Regions from separate parts of the Pseudoalteromonas sp. SG45-1 genome, predicted to be linked through region 2. Evidence: predicted binding sites of a transcription regulator. Region 2 holds the regulator's gene; each other region holds the start of a gene.
What was found. Region 2 encodes sigma-54, which starts transcription at its own class of promoters, with help from an activator protein. Its sites were predicted from a motif close to GTTGGCACGNNNNTNGNNT; they were not measured.

Region 1 (8,996 bases), on a different contig from region 2:
TATAAAGGTTTTGGCCAATTGGCTCAAGACCCGATGGATTAATAAAGTCACTAATAGTCAGCTGACCAATTACAACGTTATCGGCTTGGCCTGCAACACGTACAGATACTTCGCCGTCTTGCGAAACCGTAATTGATTGCGCGTCATCTGGTACATTCATTTCTGGCTGAATCACATAACCTGCGCCCGATGTCACAATTCGTCCATCGCCATCAGTAGTAAACTGACCATTGCGCGAGTAAGCAATATTGCCATCTGGTTGCAGTACTTCAAAAAAACCTTCGCCAGAAATCATCCAATCTAGTGAGTTTTCGGTGGTCAACATGTTGCCTTGCGTAAACTCTTTTTGGTTAGCTACAACTTTAGCACCCGCACCTAACATTAAGCCCGACGGCATTTCGGTATCTTGCGATGAACGACCACCCGGTTGATTAATATTTTGATAAAGTAAATCTTCAAATATAGCGCGGCTTTTTTTGTAACCTACGGTACTCGCATTCGCTAAATTATTTGAGATAACCGATATATCGGTTTGTTGAGCGTCTAGCCCCGTTTTACTGATCCACAATGCTGGATTCATAATCGTGTCCTCACTTTAAAGTTAAACTATGCGTAATAACTGATCTTGACGCTCGTCAATTTCTTCAGCTGTTTTCATTAATTTCACTTGTAATTCAAATTGGCGCTGGTGGCTTATCATGTCGACCATTTCGTGAACCGGATTCACATTCGACATTTCAAGCGAACCACTTAAAACTTTTACATTGGCAGAGGTATCTACTGTTACATTTGCTTTTGGTCTAAATAAACCGTCGTTACCTTTTTCGAGCTGTGAGCTATTTGCTTCTACCACTCTAAGCGTGTCGATTTCTTCTAAAAAGTTAGCAGGAGCGCCTTGTGGTCGAACTTGAATAGCGCCATCTTGGCTAAACCCTATTTTTTCGACTGGGACGGGTAAAATTACAGGTCCCCCTTCGCCAATAACTTGACGACCATGGCTGGTTACAAGCATGCCTTGAGCAGTAATGTTTAACGTACCCACTTTTGTGTAAGCTTCATTACCGGAGGCATCTTGCACAGCAAGCCATGCGTTATCGCTCATTGCGATATCTAAGTCTCGCCCGGTTTGAACAATGCCACCCGATACCATGTTTGAACCCGGACGCTCTTGCATTGAAAATACACGTGTAGGCAAACCTTCGCCAAACGCTTGCATAGAACGCGCCTGGGCAAAGTCAGCTTTAAATCCTGTTGTATTTGCATTCGCCAAATTATTGGCTTTTAAAGCAAGCCCTTGTAGGCTTTGCTTAGCGCCAGAGGCCGCAATGTAGACCATTTTGTCCATAGTATCGACTCACATAAAAAATCTCTGAACTTACAAATGCAAAATAGGTGCCAGATTAAATTTGACGCAACATTGAGAGGTATTTAGAAGGGCTTACAAAGAGGACTTATAAAAAAGGCTGCAAAAATGCAGCCTAATATATTTAATGGGGTTTAGCTTATCGAATCTGCAAAATACTTTGCTGAATAGTTGAGTTAACTTCAAGCGCACGTGAGTTTGCTTGGTAATTACGCTGTGCAGTAATTAAGTCTACAAGCTCGTTTGTAAGGTTAGTATTTGATTGCTCAAGCGCTGATGAGTTAATTCCACCAAACGTACCCGAACCGGCTTCACCCGCTACAGGTTCACCTGAATCAATACTTTGCTTCCAGCTTGTATCACCCACTTGTGATAACCCTTGTGAATTTGGAAAACGTACCATAGCCACTTGGCCTAGGAATGTTGAGTCACCGTTACTGTAAGAAGCGACAATTTTACCGTCTGTTCCTATATCAATTCCGGCTAAACGACCTACTGTTGAGCCATCTTGATCGAGTGCTTTTACTTCAAAACCACTTGAATACTGAGTTGGGATACGTCCTGCCGTGTTATTTTCATCGCGCCAGTTAAGCTCAATACCAGTACCTGGGAAAGTTGCACCATTGTCTAGTAATGTTGATAAACCAGCACCAGAACCCGCTGGTAGTAATATTTCATCAAAAGTAGTTGTATTTGTATTTGCCACACCACCTGTTGTTGATGGTAAACCACTTGAGTCAAAACCTAGGGTGGTCAGTGGTGTATAAGGTGTCGTTGTTTGTTCTCCACCAGTTGTGCCATCAACTACTTTGCCATCGAGAGTTGCATATACTTTCCAACTGTTATCTATACCACCTGCTGCGGCATCATCTTCTTTAGCAAAAAAGTATTGTAAAATATGTGGTTCACCTAGTGAATCATATACCGTTGTTGACGTAGATGAGTTATAAGTACCACTAGAAGCAGGGTCAAAATCTAGACCTGTTGGATCCGCCGTTGCATCTAAGTTAAACGACAAAAATACATTTTCGGTTGCGCGAGGAGAACCAGACGAATCAGGGATTTGAATTGGATCAGTTGTGCTCAAACTTACCGACGTTGTATCACCTGTAGATGAGTCAACAGGGAATGCTTGTAAAAAGTTACCTTTTGCGTCAACCATAAAGTTATCTTGGTTAAGCTTAAATGCACCTGCACGTGTATATGTTAAATCTTGCGAAGATAAATCGTCAGTCATCGCAAAATAACCTTCACCAGTGATTGCTAAATCAAGTGAGTTATTTGTAAATTGTAGTGAGCCTTGATGAAACTGCTGCGCAACCATGGTTGTTTGCACACCGTCACCATTTTTAGTCTTACCAGAGCTAAATACTGACGATGCATAAACATCGGCAAACTCAGCGCGTGACTCTTTAAAACCTGTGGTATTAACGTTTGCAATATTATTTGCAGTTACGTCTAAATCTTTTTGTGCGGCAGCTAAGCCAGTTAATGCAATATTGAAGCTCATAATTCACCTCTAACCTGTTAATATTTAGCCTGCTGACAGGCGAAGTATAATTAAAATTTATTACGCGATTTCTGCGACGTCTGTCAACCTAACCGCACCTTCTTTAGTGTTAATAATAATGCCACTTGAGCCATTAATATTAACGCTTTCAATGTTCTTAAATGTAGCAATGGGTAAGCTTGAAAATTCACCGTCAGTACTTCCTTCTGCGGTTACTGAGTATTCACCTTCAGGTAAACGCTCACCAGCTTCATTTTTGCCATCCCACGCAAAACGTACCGCACCTGCTGGCTGAGAACCCATATCAATAGTTCTTACTAGCTGACCTGATGCATCAGTAACTTTAATTTTTAAGTTATCAACGGCTTCTTCTGCCACTGCAGAGCCTCTGGCATCACCTGTTTCATTTAAATCCAGGGTGTTTGACTCTAGTAAAGCTTGTTTGCCTACAAGTGTAGATGCTTGCAGTGCTGAATTAGATGTCATTGAAGAGGCTAAAGATTCAAAGTTAGTATTTAAATCTGTAATCCCTTGCGCCATCGTAAAGCTGGTCATTTGAGCAATCATTTGGTCATTATCCGCAGGGTTACTGGGATCCTGATACGATAATTGCTGAGTTAACAAAGAGAAAAAGTCTTCTTGTGTTAACGCATCACTCTCATTATCACTGGTAGCAACTTGTTGCTCTTGCCAGCGTATAGAGTCTAAATAGGATGAAGATGTACTAATATCGTTACTCATAACCTACCCTCGGTTACCGCTGCCCTAGCAACAGTGTTTTACTTAGCATTTGCTTAGCTGCATCAGCAACTTGCACGTTTGTTTGGTAAGAACGAGAGGCAGAAATCATATTTGCCATCTCCTCTACAACATTAACGTTGGGTTTATAGATATAGCCATTTTCATCCGCACTTGGATGGTTTGGGTTATATTCAATTTGTAATGGTGCATCGCTTTCAACAATGCCCAAAACTTTAACACCAACTGCGGAGCCCTGCTGGTTACTTACTGATGCTGAAGCCTTTGTTAGCTCAGCCGCAAATACAGGTTGGCGCGCTCGGTACGTTTTGTCTTGAGATGAACTAATGGTATTAGCATTAGAAATATTACTAGCTGTAGTATTTAAGCGAACGTTTTGTGCGCTCATACCCGAACCTGCAATATCGAAAACATTATATAAACTCATAATTTTTATCCTTGACTACCGAGAGCTTTATTCAGGCCTTTAAATTTGCCACTTAAAAATTGCAAGCTGGCCTGATACTCCATAGCATTCTGTGTATACAAGTTTCGTTCCACTTGTATATCAACCGAGTTACCATCACCAGTATCTGATTGATTTGGCAAACGAAATGATTCTGAACTGCCCATACTATGAGTACCTCCACCAATGTGTTTATCATTAGTTCTTACCATAGTATTGCCGCTTTGCTGGGTTGACCTTGCCGCTTTTAATGCAGAGGCAAAATCAATATCTTTTGCTTTATAGCCAGGCGTATCAGCGTTAGCTATATTAGTTGCAATTAATTCTGCTCGCTGTGAACGGATCAACATGGCTTGCGGATGCACACCTAATGCTTTATCAAAACTGATAGCCATAACCTTCTCCAAAAAATTGACTTACCCATTAATAAAGCAAAAAATAAGCCATTAATATTAGGGAGTGCTATATTTTTATAAGGCTATGTATCTAAATAGAAAAACGACGCTAGGTGCGTCGTTTTAGGGAAGGAAGTTAGCTTAATTACTTCTTTTGGTAAATAATACCAGGGTTGCACCTAACCATATCAAATTCAGTGCTTAGCCCAGTTAGGGACTCTGACGCGCCTAAAAATAGGTAACCGTTTGGATTTAACGCTTGTGCAAACTGGTTAATAATTTTAGCTTTTATTTCAGGCGCAAAATAAATTAGTACATTTCGGCAAAAAATAATATCAAACTTGCCCATTAACGCGTAAGAATCAAGCAGATTTAAATGCCTAAAACTAACTTGTTTTTTTATTGTATCGTTTACTTGCGCCATACCGTTGCCGCTGTCTTTAAAAAACTTTTTACGACGCTCTGCAGATAACCCTCTGGCGAGTGCCAGCGCGTCGTACTCTGCATTTTTACACATATCAAGCATGGTATTAGATATGTCGGTACCGATAATTTGTGCCCCCATACGAAGCACACCTGGTTGCTTAGCACTAAATTCAGCAACCGACATAGCTATTGAATAAGGTTCTTGGCCTGACGAACTGGCAGCAGACCAAATTTTTAAAGGTCTTCTTAAATCTTTAAATTCAGGGAAAAGCTTGTTTTGGAGCAACTCAAATGGGTATTGATCTCTAAACCACAAAGTTTCGTTGGTGGTCATTGCATCAACAACAGCGGCTCTTAATTGCCGCTCGTGAGGCCCGAGAGTTTTACTAACCAATTCCGATAAAGATCCCACATTAAATCGAGTCATTAACGGAGCAAGTCGGCTTTTAACTAAATACTGTTTATTTTCACCTAAAACAATGCCGCATTGCTGCTCTAAAAACGAACGAAACTGGTCGTATTCACTTTGCTGCAAATCTTTATTATTCAAGTTAGTAGCACCTATTTTTGTTAATCACAATGAACCCACTTTTTAACCGCTGTTGCTAATTCATCTGGGTTAAATTTAGCAATAAAGTCATCTGCCCCTACTTTTTCAATCATCGCTTGGTTGAAAACACCACTCAAAGAGGTATGCAAAATAACATGCAAAGGTGCAAGTTTGGGATCTGCTTTTATTTCAGCTGTTAAGGTATAGCCGTCCATTTCTGGCATTTCAACGTCTGAGATAAGTAATGCTACTCGCTCTGTAATATCATTTTTACAATCAAGCTCTGCTATTTCTTTAAGCCTAATTAAAGCTTCCTTACCATTTTTAGCAAGCTCTGTTTGAACACCTAGCGGCTCTAAGGCTCGTTTAACTTGATTACGCGCAACTGCAGAGTCATCTGCAATAAATACGATACGTTCGCCTAAATCTCTTTGAATATCGCCACTTTGTGCAACTTCAGCACTTACTTCTGTGTTTACTGGACAAATTTCGTTGAGAATTTTTTCTACATCGAGAATCTCGACTAATTCATTTTCGATTTCGGTCACTGCCGTTAAATATGAATAACGTCCGGCGCCTGATGGCGGTGGCATTATTTTTTCCCAATTCATATTTACAATACGTTCAACTCCGCCCACTAAAAACCCTTGTACAGAGCGATTGTATTCAGCAATGATTATGAAGCTGTCTTTAATGTTGTCGATTGGGCGCCCACCTACAGCCATCGATAAGTCGATTACTGAAATAGTTTGACCACGAATATGTGCAACACCACGAATATACGGATTAGATTTTGGCATGCTTGTTAGTGGAGGGCATTGCAGCACTTCTCTCACTTTAAATACATTAATACCAAAACGCTGACGCCCTCTGAGCTTAAATAAAAGTAATTCTAGGCGGTTCTGCCCAACCAACTGTGTGCGTTGGTTTACTGAGTCTAAAATGCCTGCCATTCAAATCTCCTAAAGAAAACAAATAATACGGAACGATAATTGCTTTCTATTTATAAAGCTACATAACATCGCGGGTGCGTCTACTTTTTGACGCAAAATATTTATACCCTGTTTGAAACCATAAGCATAGTCGAAACATTATGAGTTTGTTAAAAAAAATCAGAAGATACAGTGTTTTTTATTTTGTTACTAGCTTGTGCTTTGCATTCCCTCTGCACGCTAAAGTGTTTAGTAAAGATTTATTACAAGACATGGCCGTCACTTACATAGGTAAGCAGGTTGGTACATTACAAAATACTAATATTCAATTAAGTGCACTGCCTTTAGATAGTCGCATCCCTAACCGTGTCTGTAATACTGAGCTTGAATTATCAACATCCGATGAGCCACCATTTAACCGCCAAGTAACCTTACAAGCCAAGTGCAATGATGCGCAAACGTGGGCTCAATACGTTCATGTAAGAGTTGTTGAAATGGCCCCAGTTGTTGTTGCCACTGCTAATTTAACTCGTGGTGAAGTAATAACTAAATCGCATTTAAGTATTGAAATGAAACCAACTCACTTTGTACGAATTCAGTACTTAGATGACCCTACAATGCTAATAGGCAGCAGAAGTAAACGAAATATTAGAAGTGGTATGCCAGTATTACTAAACCAAATTTGTATGGTGTGTAAAGGTGACTCTGTTAATATTTACGCTAATCTCAGAGGCCTTAGAATTAAAACCACAGGTATTGCTTTAGAAGACGGTACTTTGGGCGAACAGATACAAATAAAAAACAAAAAATCAGGTAAAGTTTTAAATGCGCGAGTAGATGGTGTAGAGTCTGTTCAAGTGAATATTTAATTTAGATTTATACTAAAGTATCCCACGTATATGCCGATAACTTGGCATAAGTTGGGTAATATACAGGTTTATTATTATGGTTAATCAAGTTAATGGCAGTAATCAACAAGCTAATGCGCTTACAAACGCTAAACAGCAACAAGTTGATATTAAAAAAGATAACGCTGCAAGTACACAAACAACACAGACTCCTTCGCCTAAAGCGGCGAGCGATTCAGTGAGCCTGACGCCACAAGCACAGCAGTTAAAAACACTGCAAGATAAAGCACAGCAATCATCTGGCTTTGATAGTGAAAAGGTCGCTGAGCTTAAAAAAGCGATTACCGAAGGTAAATACCAAATTGATGCTGAAAAGCTGACTAAAAACTTAGCTGATTTTGAGTTTAATGTATATGGCTGATCACAATAGTTTAATTAGCGTTAAATTAAATGAACAAGTTAAATGCTTGGATTCATTATATGCGTTATTAAACGAAGAGCTTAGTATTATTGCCTCTCGCAGAGGTGAAGGTTTAAAAGAACTTGCCCAACAAAAAATGTCTTTTTTAACTAAGCTTACGCAGCTCGATAAAGAGTTGAATAAACTTTTTGCTGCAAATGATGAAAATGCCCCTGAAGTGACTGAACGAGTAGCGCAAGTTAAAGCGCAGTTAGCGCAGTGCCAAAAACAAAATAAAGTAAACTCACATGCTGCTCGCCAAGCAAACTTAAGTGTAAAACAATTAAAAGATATTTTAATTGGCGCCCCAACGTCAATGACCTACGACCAAGCCGGTAAATCTGTAAATACCGAGAGTAAACTGGTTCGTAATTTAAAAGCGTAAGCCCAAAATTTTACATTAAAAAAGCCTTATTGATTTATCAATAAGGCTTTTTTAATGTCCTTGTCTCGTCCTGAAATGTGTTTACACATTTAGGATTTATTATGACCAAGTCAAATAATATCAATTTGCTTAATAATGTAAGCCCCCTTAAAAAATAATTAAGAGGGCTTTATTGATATTAAATATCCGTTTGATTATTACTACTTTCAATTAAGTGTTTAATCATCTCTTCCGATTGATTTTGTACATCAACCGCAGGTGCTGCTGCATCAATGCTTCCTCCACTTTGAGCTGGAGTATAAGCAATTGCAGAGCCTTCATCCTCAACCAGTGTATTTAGCGCTATAAGCTGCTCTGCATCTTCATCAATGATTACGTCATTAATATTAAGCGGCTCCGCCGAACTCATTTGCACCGTTTGCTCAGGTGTTGATAGACCACTCAAGTTACCTAAATCAATCGTTTCAGTGCTTAATACGTTGCTGCTTGAAACCTCATTAGGGGTTGTATCGCCTAATGAAGATTCTTCACTAAATGATGCAGGGATTGTATCGCCAGAAGCAGCGCTTGCTCCATTAACGTAAATATTTCCCGTACCTTCTATTGCGTTGTCAGTATTTTTGATTAAGTAGTTTCCAACTTCATCTACAGTTACAAAGTAGAATTGCTCTCCTCCACCTATGTTTAGATTGAGTAAATTTAGAAAGCCTCCCCAATTTCCATTGCTATCAGAAGTAAAACTTCCTGCATTATCTAGTACATCTAAATCTAGACCGAGTAAATTAACACCCAATAATGAAGAGCCAATAATATACACTTCAGTATCTGGTTCTGTTGTTCCTTCAACTGATGGGAGTAAAAGACCTAATGCTGATCTAAAATCAGTAACCTCAAAACCTATTGGCGTGGTATCAATAATCAAT
Region 2 (8,996 bases):
AGTCTAATATAACGAAGTACAACATCGAGTGTTACATCAGGGCGAATGGTCACCGTATCGGTGTTCATTAGCGCACCTGCTGAACGCTCTTGATATGACAGTGCTTGCGTGGCACGTTCACGGTCTTGAATGTCCATCGCGCTAACAACGTCTTTATAGACGGTATCTGGCAGGCTACGTAATACTTCACCTAAGTCATCGTGGCCCATGTCTTCAGTTGCGGCGGCAATGTGCTTAGGTTCCATTTGGGCAATAATGCCTAAACGAACATCTTCAGATAATTCTTCAAGAACATCACCCTGCACATCAGGATCGACCAATTGCCAAAGCAGTCGGCGAATTTTATGCGGTGATGATTCTAATAATAATGCGGTATCACAAGGAGCCGTTTTTGCGAGCATGCGCCTAACTTGAACAAATTGACCACTATTGAGTGACTTCGTCACCTGCTTTAGTTGCTGTAGTGGATAATCTTGTTCAAAAGCTTCTGGCATTGGCGTCCTTTATAAATTGTTATATTACTTTATGGGGGGAGGTGAGTTAACTGGCGTTACTAACCTATTTATTTTATATATCTGTTTTAATTGAAGCACTAGTAATGCGAATATTGTTTTTATAAAACAGGTTATTCTTGTTCATTAAAGCGTTGTGCTATTAATTCTCCAACAGCGTGTAAAGCTTGCTCAGAATCAGGGCCTTTACAAACAACTTTAACTTCTTTTCCTTGGCTACTTTCAAGTAACATTAATGCAAGTACGCTATCGCCTGCTGCTTCTTTGTCATCTTGGAATAATGTGATTGTCGCATCAAATTGTACTGCTAATTGCGCAAGCACAGTAGCTGCTCTGGCGTGTAAGCCTAATTTGTTTTTTATTAAAAAGGTATCTTCACAATGCATAACTTACTCTACCTAAGCTGAACAGGTGATTATTCAGCTATATTATTTTTCTTGTTCGCGATGGCGAATTTTTACATTGGGATGTGTCATTGCAAAACTTTCACCGATAGTTTGCGCTAAATACACAGAGCGATGTTGCCCACCTGTACACCCAATAGCAATGGTTAAATAACTGCGGTTATTTCGTTCTAAATGCGGTAACCACGTTTGTACAAATGTTTGAATTTGCCATGTGAATTTTTGCACTATGCTGTGATTAGCTAAATAGTCTTTAACCGGTTGATCTAACCCATTTAAAGGCTTCAACTCTGGTTCCCAGTGTGGATTTGGTAAAAAGCGTGCATCAAATACGTAGTCTGCTTCTTTTGGTATACCGTGTTTAAAACCAAATGATTCAAATGTGACAATCAGTTGCTTATCTTTTTTACCTAAAATCTTTTCACGAATAGATTCAGCGAGTTGATGAACACTTAAATCAGTCGTATCTATCATAAAGTCGGCGCGAGTGGTTAATACATCAAGTAATTCTTTTTCTTTTTTGATGGCTAAATCAAGCGGCAACGAGTCTATTGATAGTGGGTGTAATCTGCGTGTTTCAGAAAAGCGTTTGATCAATGTCTGATCGTCGCTATCTAAATAAAATAACGTAGGGTTTGCAAAGCCTGGTAAGTATTCAAGAATATCGTTAAATTCATCTTGTTCTTTAGGGATGTTGCGCACGTCTATGCTAACAGCAATTTTATCGTAGCTATCAGACACACTGCGAACTAATGAAGGTAGTAGGTTTACTGGAATATTATCTACGCAATAATAACCTAAATCTTCTACAACGCGCAAAGCAACCGACTTTCCAGAACCAGAACGGCCGCTTATGATAATTAACTCCATTTAACACCCTTTATAAAACTATGATTGATCAACAATAACTTGGTAAAGCTCAGTATCAGATTTTGCACTGCGTAACTGTTTACAAAAATCTTTGTTGTTTAGTTTATCAGCAATGGTTGCTAGAGTCTTTAAGTGCTGCTGGTTATCGCCATCTGGTATGATGAGTGCGACAAAAATATCAACAGGGCGATTATCGATTGCATCAAAGTTTATTGGAGTTTCGCTAACGAGCACTAAAGCCAAAGGCTCTTCTGCACCGCTCATTCTTCCATGAGGAATAGCAATGCCACGTCCTATACCTGTACTACCTAATTTCTCTCTGCTCATTAAAGCATTAAGAATATCTTGTTGCGGTAAATACGGAAGTTTGTCGTGAGCAAGTTCGCTAATGAACTCTAAAATTCTTTTTTTGCTATTAAAAAGGACCGCAGCTTTGCTGCAGTCCTGGCATATAAGTGAACTTAATTTCATCATATTAGTGTCGAGCAAGCTTCTCTTTGTGTTTGATTACTTGGCGATCGAGCTTGTCGATCAACGAGTCAATAGCGGCATACATATCTTGATGTTCTGTAGAGGCAAATAGCTCAGCACCGCTTACGTGTATTGTGGCTTCTGCTTTTTGATTTAATTTTTCTACATCGAGAATGACATGAACATTATTAATATGATCAGAGTGTCTTTCAAGCTTCGCAAATTTAGTATTAATATAGTCTCTTAGTGAATCGGTTAATTCTACGTGACGACCAGTTAAGTTTAGTTGCATAAGCATTACCCTCTTAGTTTAGCGTCTTAAATCAGACTTTTACGCTGATTTGACGGTGGAATAGCAAGAGATTCGCGGTATTTTGCGATTGTACGTCTCGCTACTTTAATTCCTTGCTCAGCCAATATATCCGCTATTTTGCTATCACTCAATGGTTTTGCTGAGTTTTCTGCTGCGATTAATTTTCGGATAAGCGCACGTATTGCTGTAGATGAACATTCACCACCGTTTTCAGTACTTACATGGCTTGAGAAAAAATATTTAAGCTCAAATATACCACGGGGTGTATGCATGTACTTTTGAGTAGTTACGCGAGAAATTGTCGATTCGTGCATTTCTACCATTTCAGCAACATCATTTAAAACCATTGGTTTCATGGCTTCAGGGCCATGTTCAAAAAAGCCTTGTTGTTGCTTAACAATACAATTAGTAACTTTTAATAGCGTGTCGTTTCTACTTTCTAAGCTTTTAATAAACCATTTAGCTTCTTGTAAATGTGAGCGAATAAACTGGCTGTCGCCACTTGATTTTACAGTGCGAGACATTGCTGCGTATTGGCTATTAACACGAATTTTAGGCATGCTATCTGGGTTTAATTCGACAACCCAGCGGCCTTTAATTTTTTTAACTGACACATCAGGAATAACATACTCAGATTCTTCCCTTACAATAGTATCTGCAGGTTTTGGGTTGAGAGTATGTATTAGTGTCATTACTTCTTTAAGCTCTTCTTCTTTGAGCTTAGTTTTTTTCATTAATGTACGATAGTCGCGAGCTGCTAATAGATCAATATGCTCGGTTAAAATCATTTTCGTTTCATTAATATAAGGTGTTTCTTTATCAAATTGATTAAGCTGAATACACAAACACTCTTGTAAACTACGTGCAGCAATACCAACAGGATCAAACAGTTGGATGCGTTTTAATACCGCTTCAATTTCATCAAGTTCGACTTCGTTATCATCTTCGTTTTCTTGATTAAAGCTTTCTAAAATCTCTTCGCAGCTTAGTGTTAAAATACCTGAATCATCGACAGCTTCTACAATAGCAATAGCAATAGCTTCGTCTGTAGGGCTAAATGGCGTTAGTTGTAATTGCCACATTAAATACTCATGGAGCGTTTCAGTAGAGGCGCCTTGGTATATTGATTCGTCTTCAGGCATTGGACCTGATGAGGCTGCAGGAGCGGCACTCATGTACTCATCCCAACTGACATCCATAGCCATGTCGTCACTTAGCGTGTCTTTTGCAAGTGCTTCACCAGTATCTTGTTCGTATTCGCTCGGAGCATCATCAGCAGATGCGCTAACAGTTATGTCATCGGTATCAGCTTTTTGCTCGTTTTTACCAGCAGCGTCTTCGGAATAGTCTGCCTCTTCAACCTCTAATAGTGGATTACTGTCGAGAGCTTCTTGTATTTCTTGCTGGAGATCCAATGTACTGAGTTGCAACAAACGAATAGCTTGTTGCAACTGTGGAGTCATTGTAAGTTGCTGGCCCATGCGCAGCTGTAGTGATTGCCTCATGTATCTCTAACAATCCTTTTATGTTGTTATAATTAATACTAGCAGATGCTTAAAGACATGGCGTAAATGTTACAGCCTAAATTGCTCGCCTAAGTAAACATCGCGTACTGTTTTATCATTTAATACGTGTTCTGGAGTACCTGATGCAATCAGCTCCCCATGAGAAACAATGTAGGCTTTTTCACAAACATCAAGGGTCTCTCTTACGTTATGGTCGGTAATTAATACACCAATCCCACGATTTTTAAGATGTTCTATTATTTTCTTTATATCTAATACCGAAATAGGGTCAACACCGGCAAACGGTTCATCCAGTAATATAAATTTAGGATCTGCTGCCAGCGCTCGTGCTATTTCTACACGACGACGTTCTCCCCCCGATAATGCCATACCTTGGCTATCACGAATGTGTTGTATGCTAAATTCATCTAATAAGTTATTGAGCGTGTCTTCTCTGGCTTGTTTATTTAGTTCTTTGCGCGTTTCTAAAATGGCCATTAAGTTTTGATAAACAGTCAGCTTTCTAAAAATCGATGACTCTTGTGGTAAGTAGCCTATGCCTAATCTAGCACGACTATGCATAGGTAAAAGAGTAATATCGTTATCATCAATAGATATTTTACCTTTGTCGCTAGGAACAAGCCCTACAATCATATAAAAAGTCGTTGTTTTACCAGCACCGTTAGGGCCAAGTAAGCCAACTATACTGCCAGCTTGTACTTCAAGGCCGACGTTTTTTACAACTTCACGACCTTTATAGCTTTTTGCCAATAGTTCTGCTTTTAATGTGCTCATGGTTGACCTTTATCGCCTTTTTTACTTTTTTTAGTTTCGATCGGTACTAAAATTGTGTGAACGCGGTCAGTTGAGTTTTCATCTTTTTCGGCACTGATGAGCTGCTGCTCTATGTCGTAGGTAATGCTTTTAGCATTTATTTTTTGTCCGGCTTGCGATACTTGTGCATTACCAACAAGCGTTAAAAAACGCTTAGATACATCATAACGTACTTCGTCAGCACTGGCGCTCATAGTCGTGCCGTCTGGTTGCTTTTCTTCAAAGTGCGCAGGGCTACCTGTGGCAATTAATAATTGTTTATTATCACCAAGTTCATCACGTTTGTGTACTTCGAGGCGATCGGCTGTAATGCGGCGATTACCGTGAATAATCTCAACGTTTTTCTCAAAAATACCCACATTAGCTTTCAATTGACCTTCTTGCTTGTCGGCACTTATTGAAATTTGATTGGCAGCAGGTTGCGTGTTTTGCTCTGCAGCACTACTATTAAACGCTAGTATAAGTGTAGGAATTATAAGTGATTTTAATATTTTATTGGTCATAATATATGGTTCGCGTATGGTTAATTAGTTTTATCACTTCGGTTTTCAAGTCGGCTTCTAGGCCTTTACCGGTGATTTTTAAATTGGGTCCAGTGATAATGACGGGTTGCTCCGAACGCATTGTTAATAACTTTATATCAACCTGAATATTATCAGCATTGATTTTGTCTATCATGGCGTTATCGGTTAAATTTTTGGCAACCACATTACCTTCTAAAATTAATTGTTTATCTTCATATAATGTTGCTTCGTCTGCATTTATTTGCCACGTTTGTTGCTCGTTATATAAAGTAAAAATGGGTTTTTCAAAAAACGTGAAACCTAATTGCTGGTATAGCTCCATTTTAGCCGCAGTGACTTTGTGGCTAATTTTACCTTGCTCATCATAGGCTGTTTGTTTGAGCTCAATAGCTATGTAATCAGGCTTAGCAACAACTTCAGGCTCAGCCTGAGGCACAATATTTGTTTGTGTAAAATAAGGGTACCAAAGCCAAACCATACAGCTAATGAATAAAACGCTTAATATTATGCGCGCTGCATTCATGAACTAGTGCCTTGTGTAGTCAATGCTTTACCATTTTCAAGCATGAGCAAATCGGTGAGTTCTCTCACAGCGCCAAAACCACCAGGCATTTGCGTTACATAATGTGACAAACGCTTAATAAGAGGGTGGGCATCATTTACTGCAACGGCAAAGCCTACTAACTCCATAACAGGCATGTCAGGACCGTCATCACCAATATAAGCAATTTGTTCATCGCTAAGGTTGAGTTTATCTTTTAATTCTTGATAGGCAATGAGCTTATTTTCTTGGCCTTGATAAATATGCTGTACGGTTAAGCTGCTCATACGTTGTTGTACTATCTGTGAATGACGACCAGTAATAACAGCTACTTCAAAGCCACTGTTTATAAGTGCTTTAATGCCAAAACCATCTTTTGTATTAAATGCTTTTAGCTCTTCACCTTGATTGCCAAGGTAAATACGGCCATCAGAAAATACACCATCAATATCGCATATAAGTAGTTTTACTTTTTTAGCGCGTGCTTTTGCATCATCGCTCAGCGGTTGATAGAGTTCTTCAAATTGCATTTATAACACTCCTGCTTTTAATAGGTCTTGCATATTTAATGCGCCAATAGGTTGGTTTTTCTCATTGACGACGATTAGGCCATTTATACGTTTACGTTCCATAATATTGAGCGCTTCAGCGGCTAAAATATCTTGCGTAGCTGTAGTGCATGACTTAGTCATAACAACATCTATTTGTGTTGTATGAATATCAATTCTTTGTTCTAAAATGCGACGTAAGTCACCATCGGTAAATAACCCTACGAGTTGCTGATTTTCATCAACAATGGCTGTCATACCTAATCCTTTAGCTGACATTTCTATTAGAGCATCTTTAACTGTTTGTGAAACATCAATAATAGGCGTATTTGCGCCGCTGTGCATAACATCTTTTAAAGTAAGTAATAAGCGCTTGCCTAAACTACCACCTGGGTGAGATAGCGCGAAGTCATCAGCTGTAAAGCCGCGAGCTTCTAATAATGCAACTGCCATGGCATCGCCCATCGCAAGCGTTGCAGTGGTACTTGATGTAGGGGCTAGACCCAATGAACAAGCTTCTTTTTCTACTTTAATGCACACATGTACATTAGCAAGGGTTGCCATGGTTGATTGTGTATTGCCAGTCATCGCTATCATTTTGGCACCAAGTCGTTTTAAAACCGGAATGATATTTAAAACTTCGCTGGTTTCCCCTGAATTAGAAATAAGCATAACCACGTCATTTTTAGTGATCATACCTAAATCACCATGACTTGCTTCACCAGGGTGAACAAAAAACGCTGGGCTGCCAGTACTTGCAAGGGTTGCCGCTATTTTATTGCCAATATGGCCTGATTTTCCCATGCCAATAACAATAATACGGCCTTCACAGTCGTACATTAATTGGCACGCGTTATGAAAATTTTCATCTACATATTGTGCAATATCACTAAGTGCTTGGCGCTCAACATCTAAAACGCGAAGGCCTTGTTCAATAAAGTTTAGCGTTGCCATCATTTACCCTACTTGACTAAAAATATACCCTTGGTAACCCAAAAACGCTATTAGCAATAAGCCGCCTTCTACCCTATTGATACGCTGGGTGCCTCTAAAGTTCAATGACATAATAATAAGAGCAAGTGTTGCACCAATCATAATTAATATATCTCGGCTTACTAACGATGGATCAATTGCTGAAGGATTAATAATACCTGCTAGAGGTAATACAGCTAAAATATTAAATATGTTTGATCCAACAATATTACCTAGTGCTAAATCATCTTCATTTTTAAGTACACCTGCAACCGAGGCGGCAAGTTCCGGCAAGCTAGTACCAATGGCAATAATTGTTAAACCAATGACTAAGTCGCTTAAGCCGAAGTATTTAGCAATATCAACAGCTGAGCCGATTAAAAAATGAGAACTAACCGGCAAGAGTACCATGCCAACAATTAACCAAAATACCGCTTTTTTAGTAGGTACGTCGTTTGGTACATCGTCGCAGGCTTCTGAGACAAATGGGTCATCTTGGTTTTTTGCACGCATAGATACAATGATTAACCCACCGATGAATACGATAAAGCCAACTAAAAGCGCAACACCTTCACTAAATGAAAAGTAGTTATCTGAGAACACATACCAAGTAGCTAAAGATACGAGCATCACTAATGGCATTTCACGTTTTAACGTACTAGATGAAACTGAAAGAGGGCGAAATAGAGCAGTGATACCTAACACAAGTAAAATGTTTGTAATATTAGAGCCAACAGCATTGCCAACGGCTGTGTCGGTTTTGTTAGCTAAAGCGGCAGAGGCTGAAACCATCATTTCAGGGGCTGAAGAGCCCATGGCTACAACGGTCAAACCAACAATAAGTGTAGGTACACCAAAGTTTTTAGCAAGAGCCGCAGCCCCATAAACAAACCTATCGGCACTCCAAACAAGAGCTGCAAAACCAAGAATTAAAATAACAAACGAGGTAACCATTGTGTTAAGCCAGTTATACAAAATACGGATGGCGCGAATAGTAACAAAAGCCAAGATGAAAGTATAAATAAAAGAGTAAGGTCAACTAGGTAACAATGTTGCTTTTAAACAGCTAATTTAAAAATTTAAGCCGGGGTTAAGCTGTTTTGAGCGAGTCTTATAATCCTTTTCATGGGTGTATTACAAAATCTTACGAATTGTTTTTTCCATCTTTGACAAAAAAGCTTTAAAATAGGGGCACTAGTGAACATTTTTATGGAGAGCGACTTGTCGCAATCAATAGTAGAAGTCAAGGATGTTAGCTTTTCGAGAGGCAATAGAACCATATATAAAAATATGAGTTTTAGCGTTCCTAAAGGTAAAATTACTGCGATTATGGGGCCAAGCGGAATTGGCAAAACCACTATGTTGCGTTTAATTGGTGGTCAGCTTAAACCAGATTCAGGTGATATTTTATTTGAAGGTGGCAGCATTCCTAAAATGTCTCGTAAAGAGTTATACGAAGCACGTACTAAAATGAGTATGCTTTTTCAAAGTGGTGCGTTGTT
Region 3 (5,524 bases), on a different contig from region 2:
CGCTCATTGAATTAAGTACATTTTCTTTTTTAGGTGCTTCAAGCGTAATATCAATCTGCCCCGAAGCAACTGGGGTTACACTTATCTCCATCCCAGCAAACTTGATAGTAGAGTCGTTAATATTACCGGTTGCGAGTATAGTCCCTGCTTGCTCTATTTGATAGATATTAGGTGTTCCCGCCGTAGTAATCACATTAAGTGTATTGGCACCCACGGCAGCTGCTGGATCAGGGTTATAGTTAGTTTTATGAAACGTATCAAATTGACCTTGTTCCGTTACATACACCTTAGAACTTGTAATACCGCCCGACACAAAACCATCGTTAGAGACAACATCTAGCCGGGCGTCCACTTTTTCAAATGCATCAAACCCATTATCACTTGACTTAATATCAACCCCTTCAGCTATTTTAATCATATGCTGGCCTTGGTCGCCACCATACACGTACAAACCCGTAGATGAATCTAATGAGTAAGTCTGCGTATTATCTTGATAGCCAGAAAAAATGTATTTTCCGTCTTCTGTTTTAGAGTTCATTAAGTCAAGTACTGTACTTTGAAGCGCTTTAATTTCTTCAGCAAGCCCCTCTCTATCAGCGGCACTATAAGCACCGTTACCTGATTGAATAGTCAAAGTATGAGCTCTCTCTAATGCGCCTTTGATGTTTTCAAGTGCGCCTTCTTCAATATTTAAACGACTATTGAGCATGGTGATATTTTTGCTGTACTGCTCATTACTTTGTATTTTATCAGTATATTGAAGCGCGCGAGAAGCCGCAGCCGGATCATCCGATGCCGTTAATACACGTTTTTGTGTATTAACTTGTTCTTGAGCCTTGCTGACATTTTGTTGATTATTCAAAATTGAATTTAAACTACTTTGATACATTAAATTGTTTGATAAACGCATAATTACCTCGTAGCTCCAAGTAAAGTGTCAAAAATAGTACTCGCTGTTGCTAGCACTTGTGCAGATGCGGCATAAGACTGTTGAAAGCGTAATAAATTTGCAGCCTCCTCGTCCAGGTTTACGCCTGATAGCGATTCATACCAGGCTTCAGATTGCTGAGCGAGCGCTTCAAACGCATCTCCATTGGTTTTTGCTTGACTTGTAACTACACCAATATCACTTACTAACCCAGCATAAGCTTGATTAAATGTTTTATGGTTGTCTGAATTTGCACCCGCAACAACATTTTGGCGTACTAATTCCCCCTGTTGTAACCCAGCTAACTTTTGACCGTTACGATTATCATCAAAACCACCTTCGTTAAACTCAAGTGTATACGTATCGCCAGTTTCAGGGCTGCCTTCAATATCAAAGTCAAAGCCATATAACTCAAAACCATTACCTGCTTGCTGTAACATGTCTTTTTTCGGTGTAGTTGCTGTAAAAGTACTAGTATTGACACCATCATTTATTGTGTATTCGTTTAGATTAGCGGTTTTAACAAGGGTAATAGGCCCATTTGTAAGTCCTGCCGGTGATGTTGTAAAGCTACCTGTAGTAACATCACTTACTTCACCAACCGTTATAGTAGCATTGCCTATGTTGTTTATGTCGTTTGCTGTTCTTATTGGCGCTGCAAGTGCTAAATCTTCACCGCGAGTGGTTGCTAGAGACATATTTGCTGCCGACTCTGAGGTAAGTTTTATTTGAAACTGATCACCGATATTTGCGGTACCGGTTACATTAATTTGTAAACCAAACAAATCATCACTTGTCGTAGATGAGTCAATAACCCCTGCGGTTATAATTGCTGTTGATGGAGTGCCCAGTGGCTCGCCTTTATTATCTATTGGCTGAATTTCGACGGTTGTAGCACTGGTATAGGTCACTATAAAATCACTTGCAGGCAATTTGCTGCCTTTGCCAGCTTCAAGTGTAGCAATCATACTTGAGCTACCCGTATTAGCCGCATAAGCGTAACCACCTACTGTAGGCATATTAAATATATTGCCGCCTAACTCTCCGTTAGCGTCCATACCCAGCTTATTTTGTTCATTAAATGCATCAGCTATCGCTAAGCCCATTTGGCCAATTTGGTTTTGAGCTGGTACAAGCACATCGTCTCTAAATGCCAGTAACCCGCCAATTTTTCCTTTTAATTTAGATACATCAACTTCAAGCGGCACGGCCTTACCACCATTTACATCCAACCTAAGTTCTTTAAAGTTAGGATCAGGATTGCCACGCATTGAAAATAAATTAAATGATCCATTTTGCATCACAACCGCTTCGCCTGTACCCATAAAAACGAGTTTTTCGCCATTTGGGCCATCAAGTGTTTCAATGTCTATTAGCTCTGATAAGTCGCGTATTGCTTTATCGCGTTCATTGTAGGTTGAGCTTGCATCAGCTTGGTTATTGGTACCGTTTACAGCTGCTATATCTTGGTTTAATGTACCTATTTTTTGAATTAAACCATTTGCTTCGTCTGTAAATACATCTAGTTGCTCGTTTACAATATTTTTTTGATCGAAAACAATGCCAGAGAGTCTATCCATTTGGTTAACTAAATTTTCAGCATCGGTCATCACCAACGAGCGAGCAACAGTAGATGAAGGCTGATTAAGCGATTCCTGAACATTATTGAATAACGAGTTAATACTTGTGGATAAGCTGTTTGATTCCTCAGAAAATAAACTATCAACCCGATTTGCCTCTAAAACAAATTGACTAAAAAACGATTTATTAGAGGTGTCACGATTTAGCTGTGACTGAGCAAACTCGTTTAATAATCGGTATGTTTCGCCTCGCCCTACTTGGTTATCAACCATCGTGGTGTGCTCAGTACGCTCACGAACATAGCCTACGGTATTTACATTGGCGATATTTTTACTTGTCGTTTGCAGTAGCTCCGAGCTGGCTCTAACCCCCGAACTGGCAATGTTTAATAAATTAAACGACATATTACTCTACTCCTTGGCGGAACACGTTTGCCGCAATGTCTTTTAGCTGGCTGCTATTGAGCACTTTTTTTATTTTGCTGGCATAATTTGGATCGGTTGCATAACCTGCTTTTTGTAATGAATCTAAAAAGTCGTTTGGTTTTGCTGTATTTTTTAATGCTTCTTGGTAGCGTGGGTTTTGCGTTAAAAAATCAACGAAGTCGTTCACGCTATCTTTAATTGAATCGTAGGCTCTAAAGCTGGCTTGTTTTTTAACGGGTGTACCTTGCTCAAACTCAAGCGTTACTTTGCTTGCTTTATCGCCTTCCCAGCTTTTATCCGACTTAATATTAAATAAGTTGTTTGAGCTGCCACCGTCACTTTTATTAATAATGTGTTTACCCCAACCGGTTTCAAGTGCCGCTTGTGCAACCATTACAGCTGGGTTTAAACCAATTTTTTGCGCTGCCGTTTTAGCGTGTTCCCACACTGAACTTACAAACTCTTCTGCATTTTTAAATGTTGGGCTATCGGTTTTAGACCCTGCAGTATCGACTTTAGGCTCAGCAATATCGGCTTTAGTGTTATTAACGATAAGATCGGATTGCTTATTTTTTTGCTCATGGGGAAGAGCGGATCCCACTTGTGTATCGCTAAAGATATCGTTGGTTGTTCTAAGCACCGAGCCTGGCATAAAGTTTTTAGACTCAGGCGATAACTGCTGAACAATTAAATCGGCAAGGCCTAACGAGCCATTTGATGAAAGCTCTGTTGAAAGTTGCTGATCGTGCATTTCTTCAAAAAACTTTACGCCACTTGAATTAAATGGGCTGTCTTTGTCTTCAAATGCTTCGTTGGCTTTGCGCATTCCTTTGAGCAACATTTGCGTAAAAATAGCTTCAAATTGTGCGGCCGCTTTTTTGAGCGCAGCTTTAGAGGCATCAGTTGATGCATCGCCACTGGTTAAGGCTTCTTTACGAAGTGAATCTAAGTTGCCTAAATCAAAAAAGTTTTGTTTATCGAGGTGATTAGTTTCCATCGGCTTTTTGACACAAAATGAATAATGCAGTTAAAAATGCAAAAATTGAGCCACTACCGATAAAACAAGGAAGATAAAAATAATAAACTTAAGTTGCTGTAAATAAAAAGCCCTATATCTTGTTTCAAAAATATAGGGCTTAAGTAATACGTTATTTATTGGCTTGAGTTATTTATATAACAACTAACTGTCCGTTAATTGCGCCGGCTTCTTTTAGTGCTTCTAAAATAGCCATTAGATCACCAGGCGCTGCGCCTACTTCGTTAATTGCGCGAACTAAATCGTCAAGGCTTACACCTGGATTAAATACAAAGGCGCGCGAGTCATCTTGATTTACATCAATAATGCTCTGCTGCGTGACAACAGTATCACCGTTTGCTAGCGGGTTTGGTTGTGACACGTTTTGTTGTTCTGCAATTGTTACTGTTAAGCCACCGTGAGTTATAGCCGCAGGCTGAAGCTTAACGTTTTTACCAATCACAATTGTACCTGTGCGCGAGTTAACTATAATTTTAGCGGCCATATCAGCCGGCTTAAATTCTAAGTTTTCGAGTGTTGATAAGTACGATACACGCTGGGATGCATCGCGTGGAGCTATAACACGAATAGAAACAGAATCTATTGCTTGTGCGCTATTTGGGCCAACTAAGTCATTAATTGTTTTTTCTAGGCGTTTTGCCGTTGTAAAGTCTGGGCGGTTTAAATTAAAAGTAATGTAATCGCCTTGCATAAATGGGCTTTCCACGGCGCGCTCAACTGTAGCGCCATTTGGTATACGACCAACTGTAGGGGTGTTAATTACAACTCTACTACCATCAAGGCCTTGTGCGCCTAAGCCACCGACAATTAAACTACCTTGTGCAATTGCGTACACGTTACCGTCTACACCTTTTAAAAAAGTTTGTAGTAAAGTACCGCCACGTAAGCTGCCTGCACTACCAATAGAAGAAACCGTTATATCTATTGTTTGCCCAGGCTTTCTAAATGCAGGTAGTTCTGCATGCACCGCCACAGCAGCAACATTTTTAATTTTAGGACTTTGAGTTGAAGGTAGCGTAATACCAAAGCTGTTCAACATGCCTCTAAAACTTTGTTGTGTATATGAGTTTTGCTCGCCAGTGCCCGGTAAACCAACCACTAAGCCATAACCAACTAGCTGGTTAGAGCGTACGCCTTCAACCATAGACACATCTTTTATGCGCTCAGCACTGGCAGTAAAATGCCAACCTAATAACACAACTAAACATAAAGCTTTAAGGCTATTCATGTTGTTACCCTCTAAAATGGAAACAGCGAACTGCTAAAGAAACGTGTAAGCCAACCAGGACTTTGCGCCTCTTGCGTTTGCCCTTTACCTGAGTATTGAATACGTGCATTAGCAATGCGGTTTGATTCAACCGTATTATCGGCGCTTACGTCTTGAGGGCGTACTAGCCCTTCTAAACGAATAAACTCTTCGCCGGTATTAAGCGTTAGCCATTTTTCGCCGCGTATAACTAAATTACCGTTAGGTAAAACGCGCATTACATTAACCGAAATATCGCCCACTAAGCTGTTTGACTGGTTTGATTTTGAATCACCCGTAAACGACGA
Region 4 (8,996 bases), on a different contig from region 2:
TCCATGCGTGTAATTGCTGAATACAAACCATCAAATGGATTTGCAAGCTCTACAGGGTAATCAGAGCCCGCAGCAACAACCGAACCTTGCTGTAAAAATGTTTGCCACGCGTAGGCGCCGCTTAGTTGTTTTTCAGTTAAACGCTGCTCTGCCATATGCATATCTGAAGTGGCATGCACTGGCTGCATTGAAGGGATTATTTTTAACGCTTTAAAGCGAGGGATATCATCAGGGGTTACAATTTGGGCGTGCTCTATTCGGTTTCGTAGTAATATACCGCCCGTTTTTTTAAATACATTTTGATAGGCATCAAGTACTACTTTATTTGCTTTGTCGCCAATGGCGTGAGTATTTGCGCTAAAGCCGCTTTTAAAGCTTTGTGTAAAGAGTGCTTCGAGTTTCTCTTGTGTTTCAAGCATTAAACCATGGTGACCAGGTCTGTCTGCATATTCTTCAATAAGTGCTGCACCACGAGAGCCCAATGCGCCATCGGCGTAAACTTTAACACTGCGAATTTCCATAAAGTCATTTTTGTCGTGGTATCGGCCTGCCTTTAACATTGTGTCTAAATCAGGGCTTGCACCACTTAACATTGCCACAATACGTAGCGGTAAATTACCAAGGTCGCCGCGCTCTTTATAAACCTCCCATGTGGTTTTATCAATACCTGCATCGTGAGTAGAGGTAATGCCTAAACTTAATAAATGTTTACCTGCTGCATCAAGTGAGTCACTTATATCTTGTTTTGAAGGGGCTGGCATATGCTGGGTAATTAGCGATTCTGCTTTGTCTACAAAAATACCCGTAGGATTGCCAAATTCGTCTTTAATTATCTCACCGCCTTCAGGTGCTTTTGTTTGGGCGGTAATACCTGCAAGTTCGAGCGCTTTTGAATTAACCCAAATGGCGTGGCTATCAACTCGAGAAAGCACCACAGGTCGATCGTTAACTACTTTGTCTAAATCTTTAGCAGTAGGAAAGCGTGTATCAGCCCAAAGCTCTTGGTTCCAACCTCGCCCTATAATCCAACCTTGTTTGTTATCGGCAAATACTTTTAGTTTATTCGTTGCTTCATCAACCGATTCTGCACCGCGTACATCAAGTTGCGATAAATTATCGCCAAGGCCAATAACGTGCCCATGAGCATCAATTAAGCCTGGTAATAAGGTATTACCGTGCGCGTCAATTAGCTTGGCATCTGGGTAGCTATCTTTAAGTGTATCGCTACCTAGTTTTACTACCTTGCCATTTTTAATAACGAGGGTAGTAAACTGCTGTACTTCACCTTGGTATAAAGGGGTATAACCATTGGCGTTATAAATTACTTTTGTTTGTGCAATAGTGTAACTAGAACTAGCGCAAAGGCTGGCTAGTATGAGTGGTTTGATTATTTTTTTGAGCGACATGGTTACTTAATTTTTATTGTTAATTTACTTACATTAACAAACTTGATTTTATAATACCAATGAATTGATAGGCCTCATTATAAGGTTTTTCTCTTTACTAACTGTTTACAAAATAGGTAATTGATGTGATTATTTAGTATGTAAAACAATCAATAAAGCACAAGGAAACGCTATGAAAGCCCTCTATTTATTACTCCCATTAACTTCATTACTTGCGGCATGTGGAGCAACACCTACGACAGAGGAAACTGTTGAAAAGCTAGATTATATAGATTTATCAAGTGTTGAGCTGCGCGATAGGGTGAAAGACTATTGGAATATTTTAACAAGAACAGAACCACAATATCCAATAGCTGCTGCAAAAAAAGGTCTTGCAGGTTGTGTAGAACTCATGACTATCATTAATTCTGAGGGTAGGGCGCAAGGATATAAAGTAACCTCCTCATATCCTAAAGGGTTATTTGATGAAGCCGCAGCTCAATCTTTAAGTACATGGGCCTGGTTGCCTACTAACGTAAATGTAGCTAAACAGCCTGTTCTTACTCATATTAGAATTGATTTCACTATTGACTCAAAACCAGTAGGTGAAAAATATTTAAAGAATTGTCCGGCTGGCGAAGCATTTCAAATAACGGGAGAAAGAAGAAAGTCATAAGATTTTAAGTGGAGTATTTATATATCTCACTTTGGTGGTGCGTTTGCATAACAGGTAATTGATGCAACTACTTAAAAAATTATTTATAACGAATTAATAAGGGAATGCTATGAAAGCTCTCTATTTATTACTCCCTTGAGCATGATGCTGACAGCCTGTAGCTCAATGTCTGATAAACAAGTAAACGATGAAATGCCGAGTTTTATTGATTTATCAAGTCCTGAACTGCGAAGTAAGGTAGGTGAATACTGGGATGTTGCTAAAAGAGTTGAGCCGCGATGTCAGATAGAAGCTGCAAAGAAAAGTATTTAAGGCTGTGTTGAGTTTGCTATGTTAATTAATTCACAAGGTGAAGTCCAAGGGTATAAGGTTGTCTCGTCTTACCCTGAGGGCGTGTTTGATATTGATGCGGCAGCTGCTGTGGGTTTATGGCGCTGGAAACCGACAGTTGAAAATACGAGTAAGCAACCGATTCTAACTTATCTCAAAATGGATTTTATGGTGAGCCCAAAACCTACTGATGCAGAGTACTTAGCGCATTGTTCTAAAAATAAAGTCTGAACGTAATTAATAGTATAAATATAATAAGCTAGGTGTTTGTGTACCTAGCTATAAGACTACTTACTTGCATATAAACTGTATTCACTTAGCGTTAGCTTGCCGTCTTTGTCTTGATCATAGCTTGAAAATCGAGACCACAAAGCGGGGTCTACAGCGGTTTCTGAACGTGTTAAAAAACCATCCTGGTTTCTATCAAGTTTTTCAAATTGCTCTGCAACATTGTTGCTTGCAGCAAAGCCTAATGTGCTAAAAATACTAAACGCAAAAAGCGCTATATAGCTTGTTTTTTTCATGAAAAATACTCAGTAGAGGTTATTGGTAAGGTAATTTTTAAATTCGATTAACGAAATTTGGTTATCTTGGTTTTTGTCCCATTTTACAAATGTGTTTAATAGTTGTGGTTGGGGATCAAGTTCGTCATGCGTTAAATAGCCACTTTTGTCGCTATCGAGGTGATCAAAGCGTTGCTTTACATCAAGTGCAGCGGCATCAAAGCTTAATAGCATTAAGATGCTTATAATAAGGGGAAGTATCTTCATGGTGTTCCTTCCAAAAGATGTATTTAAAGTTTGTGGCTAAAATAAAGTGAAAAGGAAAAAGCACTTGCCGTAATTTAACTCCCAACATTAAATCCTTTTACACACTCCCTCAGGGATTATGGCAAATGCTTTTAATTCCAGTTTACCTATAACAAGCTTAAGTAAAGCTTAATCAGTAATTACTCATTAAGGTTTAAAGCTTTCAAATTCTTTTTTTGAGACCTTTTCATCACCGTCTTCATCTAAGTCGGCAAATTGTCTCATTACTTCCTTATCTTCCTTTGCTTCTGCAATTGATATTTGTCCGTCCATGTCTTTATCTAAGTGGGCAAAACGCACATTTGTTGGCGATGCAATTACGGTGGCACTAATTGCTAAAAACATTAATGAAAAAGCGGCTATAAGTTGTTTCATAATCACGTTCCTTATTAAATGAGTTTATTGAATAAATTTTTTGAATTCATCTAGCGACAATTGCCCATCTTGATTAGTATCAATTTGAGAAAAATTCTCGTGTAACACAGCATCTTCACCTGCTTCGGCTTCACTTAATGTGCCGTTACTGTCTTTATCAAGTTCGTTAAAAGTCGCGTGAACGTCCATTGCGTGTGCATTAGCGCCTAAAAAGCCTAAAGCCAGTAATGATGAAATTACTAAAATGCGTTTGTTCATAATTATTTCCTTATTGATTAAAGTTATTACTCCTATTACAAAAATGGTGCCAATAATAATTGTTGTTATTTTTCAATTGGTTATTGTTTTAGCTTTAAGCCAGTGAGAAGTTTTTACTGGGTTTATTGTAATTTTTGTGCGCCTTTTGCAACACTATTTAATGGGGTTAAAAGGGAGTTTATTAAAATCAACGAGTTACGTTGTCTCTATTTGGCGACACATTGTTTTGTAGTGCTGGCTGTTAATCGTATTAAATATAATTGCTGGTTCAGCTAGTGTATAAGGTAAGCACTTAATAATAGAACGCTTAACTTAAAAGGACTAAACGAAATGCCAGCAACCATAGCTAAAAAATACCAAGCAATGCTTAACTGGCGGCCTAATTTAATTGGGCAATTTGCAATGAGTATGCTGCTTTCACTACTCCCGCTTTCTATAGTGGTGATTGTATTTTTAAATGCGCTTAACAAGCAATTAGCGGTTACTCAAAGTATTGTGAGTAACAACTACCAAGTTACCAAATCGTTTAACACTTTAAAGCAAGAACTCAACAGTCTTGAACGCGCCACTAGGCAAAACTGGGTATTAAAAAGTGAATCGCTTGATAAGCTCATTGTCGATAAATGGCAATCATCCCTACAAAGCATTGATGAACTCAAATTTGTAAACACGAATAAAGAGTATATCCACCAATGGCAACGCTTATATACCACCTTACAAACCGCGCATGTAAAACTCGTTGAGCAAAAACAACAACAAGCTGAGCTATTTGTGCCAGTGAGCGATTTAATTGCTGAACTTACTTTATGGTTACGTGATAAAAACGAAGCGCAAATTACCAATAACCAAAATGAGCTTACAAGCCTGCAAGCTTCATTTATAAACTGGCTGGTGGCACTTATTCCACTGACTTTAATTGTTGGGGGAGGCTTTTTATGGCGTATAAGTGGGCGACTAAAAGGGTTAACTACGGTTATTGATAAGCTTGGGCAGGGGCATTGGCAGCAAAAAATATCTGTTAAAGGTTCAGCTGAGCTTGTTGAGCTAGGAGAAAAGCTCCAATGGGTACAAGAACAGCTTCATATGCTTGAGCAGCAAAAAGATACTTTTTTACGCCATGTAACTCATGAGCTAAAAACGCCGCTTGCTTCAATGGTTGAAGGCACTGACTTATTAACTGATGAAATAGTAGGCCCAATTACCGCTGAGCAAAAAGCAGTGCTTGAGCTTATTAGCCAATCTATGGTGCGCCTTCGCACAATGATTGACAGTTTGCTGAGTTATAATGCGATTCGCACCAGTAAAGACAGCTTAAGCGAAGTTGAATTTAGTCTTCTTATTAATAAAATTAATAGCCATTTTGAGCATCGCTTAACTGCGCGTGAGCAAGCTCTGCAGTGGCAAAATACTTTACCTAACAAACCGCTTGCTTTACCTAGTGAGCTTATTGAGATGATTTTAATTCAGCTTATTTCAAATGGCTTAAAATTTTCAGAGGATAAGCAAAGCGTTACTATTAATTTAGCGCTTGAGCAAAACCAGCTTTGTATCGTTGTACTTGATAAAGGGTGCGGTATTAAAGAGCAAGAAAAAACTCAAATTTTCAGCGCATTTTATCAAGGTAAACACAGTAAAAATGTTACGCTGCAAGGCAGTGGACTGGGTTTAACTATTGTAAAAGAGTCTGTTGAACAGCTAAGAGGTACACTTAGTGTTGAGCATAACGAGCCACATGGTTGCCGGTTTTCAATTAAAATTCCCATAACAAAAAATCTAGGAGTTAATTAACATGCGCTTGCGTTTAATCGCTATTTTATGTGTGCTCAGTAGCAGCATGGTTATATCAGGTTGTGAAATTAATAATGGGCAAGAAGAGCGTGTGTCAATTACACCTGCACCTGTGGTCGATACAAAAAAAACGACCGACAAAAACAGTAATCCTAGTCCAAAACCTAGACCAAAAATTGAACCAAGCTATCCTCCTGCAGAGCAAGTTATTGCATGGCACGCTAATCAGTGTGGTGGATTTAAATTGATACCTAGCAAAGATGTTTTTACAGGCGAAAACGAGCTTAAACGCTTTTTTAAGTTCATGTGCTTAAACATAAATGGTGATCCAAATACGGTAATGACTAAGTTGCTAAAGCTCGATCTTGCTTTCTTTTGGCCTGATGACATAAAGCAATATTTATGGCTTCAAAAGCAGCAAGTAACTATGCAAATAAATGCTAAAAAAGAGCAGCAAGCACTTAATAATAAAATGCAAGAAACCCTCTCATCGTTAGCAACGATTGAGCAGCAACTTTTACTACGAGAAGAAACGAAGGAGCAGTAACGATGGCCGCAACTAAAGTACAAGGTGCAAAAGTATTACTCGTAGACGACGACGCTAGCTTATTAAAACTGCTCGCTATTCGTATTGAATCAAAAGGATACGAAGTAACAACCTGCGAAAGCGGCTTAACCGCACTGCAAATACTTAAAAGCCAAGTGTTTGACGCCGTAATAACCGACTTACGTATGGATGAAATGGATGGTATGGCACTGCATCGTCAGCTGCAAAGCCGTTACCCTGCATTACCTGTCATTATGATGACAGCGCACGGCTCAATTCCTGATGCAGTAGAGGCAACTAAGCAGGGCATTTTTGCATTTATAACTAAACCAGTGGATAAAGATGAGCTATTTGACAGCCTTGCTAAAGCGATAGAAATTCATGGTGTTAACGCCGATGAAGCTGCACCTAAAAGTAATATAGTTACGCGCAGTGGTGCAATGCTGCACTTGTTAGAGCAAGTAAAACTACTTGGGCCAACGCAAGTTAATGTACTTATTTCGGGGGCTAGTGGTACTGGTAAAGAATTACTCGCACAGGCGATTCATCAGCATAGCCATGTAAGCGGTGGCCCTTTTGTTGCAATTAACTGCGGTGCTGTACCAGGGGAGCTTTTAGAGTCCGAATTATTTGGTCATAAAAAAGGCTCGTTTACGGGTGCAATTAAAGATCACCAAGGTTTGTTTCAACAAGCACAGGGTGGCACGTTATTTTTAGACGAAATAGGCGATATGCCGCTTAACTTACAGGTTAAGTTACTGCGCGTATTACAAGAAAAAACAATTCGCCCAGTAGGTTTTCAAGAAGAGGTAGCAATTGATGTACGCATAGTGTCGGCAACACATAAAAATCTTCCTGAAGCTATTTTAAACCAGCAATTTAGAGAAGATTTATACTATCGCTTAAACGTAGTTAATTTAAAATTACCGCCACTGTGTGAGCGCCGCGAAGATATAAGCTTATTAGCACAGCACTTTAGTGCAAGCATTGCTAAGCGCATGAACCAAACTGAAAAACACTTTGCAAGCGATGCTATGCATGCGCTTGTACGTTACGACTGGCCAGGTAATATCCGCCAATTACAAAACGTAGTAGAGCAGGTTGTAGCATTAACGCCAAGCGATGTTATTTCAGAGCATTTAGTGTTAGCTGCGCTAAATAGTAACGAAACAAACGTAGAACCATTATCACTAAACGACGCTAAAAAAGAGTTTGAGCGCGACTATGTAATTAACACTTTAAAAATGGCAGGTGGTAACGTAGCTGAAGGCGCTAAGCTTGCCAAGCGCAATCGCTCAGATTTTTATAAGTTGATTAAAAAGCATAATATTGATGTTGATAATTTAGGTTAAGGAAAAGCATGCAGTTATTTATGGTGTATTTAGGTGGCCGGATTCAAGGTTGCCATATTGAAATGCATGATATTCGTTTTGTAGTAGGGGAGAATATAGAGCAAACCTACTCAAAGTTAAAAAGCCAGTGGGTAGGAGACAGAAGTAGTGTTCACATGGATAGCTACATGGCAATTAATCATATTGATGGCTTTAAAGTAGAAGTTGTTGATAGCTATGTGGAGCAAAATAAACAACTCTATTTTGTAAATTTAGGCGCTTACAGAAGTGATTCCATGGCTGAGCAACATGACTTTGCACTGTATGTTGCAAGCAGTAGCCATGAAGCTAAAGAGCGCGCTAAAAACGATTTGCTCGCAGGGCTTAGTCATATTCATAAAGATGATTTACATGATGTGGACGATTGCTTTGCCATTGATTTACTCGACAGCCAGCTAAACATTAAGCTCACGCCCAGCGGTATATCGCAGCCGATAAAGCCAGACTGGTTTGGCTATCACATACTTTAAATTATAATAAGTAGCTAAAACAGAGTAGGATTAAGAGTCCTGCTCGTTTTGCTCATCTTTTTCGCTTTTAGCCGCCATTTTAAACGCCACAATAACCAACCCAAACATAGCAAACGGCAGTGCTGCCAACATGTATTCAACCACATTACTGTCTTGAAAATTTGCTTGTAGTAAAAAGTGACCCGCCACACACATTAAAATAACCACTAATAAAATGGGTAGTAACATGAGTTCTTTTTTTGATGAATGGTTTTTCATTAATTGTGAGGCTATAGCTAAAAATAATGCGCCATTGTAATGAGCTTACTTAAGCTTGGCAAATACCGCAGAATTTTTTAATTAATGATATGATTAGCGTCAAATAATTGGGCAAGTGTTATTGGGAATAAAGTGAAAAGTAACTTAAAACAAGTTTACCTCGTTGGCGGTGCAGTGCGCGACAAACTGCTAAATATAAAATCAAAAGATAACGACTATGTAGTGATTGGGGAAACACCAAAAACGATGGAATCGCTTGGTTTTGTGCCAATAGGTAGTGACTTTCCGGTTTACTTACACCCAAAAACAAAAGAAGAATATGCACTAGGGCGCACAGAGCGTAAAAGTGGCAAAGGCTATACAGGCTTTGTGGTTGATGCCAGCCCAACCGTTACGCTAGAAGAAGATTTAGCAAGGCGTGATTTGACCATAAATTCAATGGCGCTTGATGAACACGGTAATATTATTGACCCGTTTAATGGCCAAACTGACTTACAAAATAAAACACTGCGCCACACCACTGAGGCATTTGTAGAAGACCCTGTTCGAGTACTGCGTATTGCCCGTTTTTTAGCGCGCTATGGCAGTGATTGGCGTATTCACCCAAGTACCTATGCATTAATGCGCGAGCTTAAAAATAAAGGTGAGCTAAATCATTTAGTATCTGAGCGCGTGTGGCTTGAAACTGAAAAAGCACTGGGTGAAAAGC

Region 1: the regulator sigma-54 is predicted to act here: its motif matches at 1,382-1,400, upstream of H5117_RS19320 (flagellar basal body rod protein FlgF).
Region 3: the regulator sigma-54 is predicted to act here: its motif matches at 3,968-3,986, upstream of flgJ (flagellar assembly peptidoglycan hydrolase FlgJ).
Region 4: the regulator sigma-54 is predicted to act here: its motif matches at 3,869-3,887, upstream of H5117_RS08820 (EF-hand domain-containing protein).

Annotation. Positions count from the first base shown of each region.
Region 1 is NZ_JACJEP010000039.1:6,618-15,613, forward strand. Features, by position in the region: gene flgG (flagellar basal-body rod protein FlgG) at 1-580, opposite strand, end outside; gene H5117_RS19320 (flagellar basal body rod protein FlgF) at 602-1,345, opposite strand; gene flgE (flagellar hook protein FlgE) at 1,503-2,873, opposite strand; gene H5117_RS19330 (flagellar hook assembly protein FlgD) at 2,934-3,614, opposite strand; gene flgC (flagellar basal body rod protein FlgC) at 3,628-4,059, opposite strand; gene flgB (flagellar basal body rod protein FlgB) at 4,065-4,472, opposite strand; gene H5117_RS19345 (protein-glutamate O-methyltransferase CheR) at 4,618-5,448, opposite strand; gene H5117_RS19350 (chemotaxis protein CheV) at 5,469-6,401, opposite strand; gene flgA (flagellar basal body P-ring formation chaperone FlgA) at 6,542-7,249, shown strand; gene flgM (flagellar biosynthesis anti-sigma factor FlgM) at 7,326-7,649, shown strand; gene flgN (flagellar protein FlgN) at 7,642-8,073, shown strand; partial or broken gene H5117_RS19370 (Ig-like domain-containing protein) at 8,252-8,996, opposite strand, start outside.
Region 2 is NZ_JACJEP010000003.1:85,622-94,617, reverse strand. Features, by position in the region: gene mgtE (magnesium transporter) at 1-494, opposite strand, end outside; gene H5117_RS04170 (HPr family phosphocarrier protein) at 626-898, opposite strand; gene rapZ (RNase adapter RapZ) at 941-1,786, opposite strand; gene ptsN (PTS IIA-like nitrogen regulatory protein PtsN) at 1,805-2,257, opposite strand; gene hpf (ribosome hibernation promoting factor) at 2,262-2,549, opposite strand; gene H5117_RS04150 (RNA polymerase factor sigma-54) at 2,576-4,075, opposite strand; gene lptB (LPS export ABC transporter ATP-binding protein) at 4,145-4,870, opposite strand; gene lptA (lipopolysaccharide transport periplasmic protein LptA) at 4,867-5,412, opposite strand; gene lptC (LPS export ABC transporter periplasmic protein LptC) at 5,402-5,956, opposite strand; gene kdsC (3-deoxy-manno-octulosonate-8-phosphatase KdsC) at 5,953-6,504, opposite strand; gene H5117_RS04125 (KpsF/GutQ family sugar-phosphate isomerase) at 6,505-7,476, opposite strand; gene H5117_RS04120 (calcium/sodium antiporter) at 7,480-8,448, opposite strand; gene H5117_RS04115 (ATP-binding cassette domain-containing protein) at 8,704-8,996, shown strand, end outside.
Region 3 is NZ_JACJEP010000039.1:500-6,023, forward strand. Features, by position in the region: gene flgL (flagellar hook-associated protein FlgL) at 1-910, opposite strand, end outside; gene flgK (flagellar hook-associated protein FlgK) at 913-2,913, opposite strand; gene flgJ (flagellar assembly peptidoglycan hydrolase FlgJ) at 2,915-3,931, opposite strand; gene H5117_RS19305 (flagellar basal body P-ring protein FlgI) at 4,104-5,198, opposite strand; gene flgH (flagellar basal body L-ring protein FlgH) at 5,210-5,524, opposite strand, start outside.
Region 4 is NZ_JACJEP010000007.1:133,444-142,439, reverse strand. Features, by position in the region: gene H5117_RS08850 (amidohydrolase) at 1-1,406, opposite strand, end outside; gene H5117_RS08845 (energy transducer TonB) at 1,579-2,061, shown strand; gene H5117_RS20675 (hypothetical protein) at 2,206-2,373, shown strand; gene H5117_RS20670 (energy transducer TonB) at 2,392-2,622, shown strand; gene H5117_RS08835 (calcium-binding protein) at 2,679-2,915, opposite strand; gene H5117_RS08830 (calcium dependent protein) at 2,925-3,161, opposite strand; gene H5117_RS08825 (hypothetical protein) at 3,348-3,575, opposite strand; gene H5117_RS08820 (EF-hand domain-containing protein) at 3,600-3,833, opposite strand; gene H5117_RS08815 (sensor histidine kinase KdpD) at 4,164-5,621, shown strand; gene H5117_RS08810 (hypothetical protein) at 5,623-6,168, shown strand; gene H5117_RS08805 (sigma 54-interacting transcriptional regulator) at 6,171-7,520, shown strand; gene H5117_RS08800 (DUF1543 domain-containing protein) at 7,529-8,029, shown strand; gene H5117_RS08795 (hypothetical protein) at 8,060-8,287, opposite strand; gene H5117_RS08790 (multifunctional CCA addition/repair protein) at 8,420-8,996, shown strand, end outside.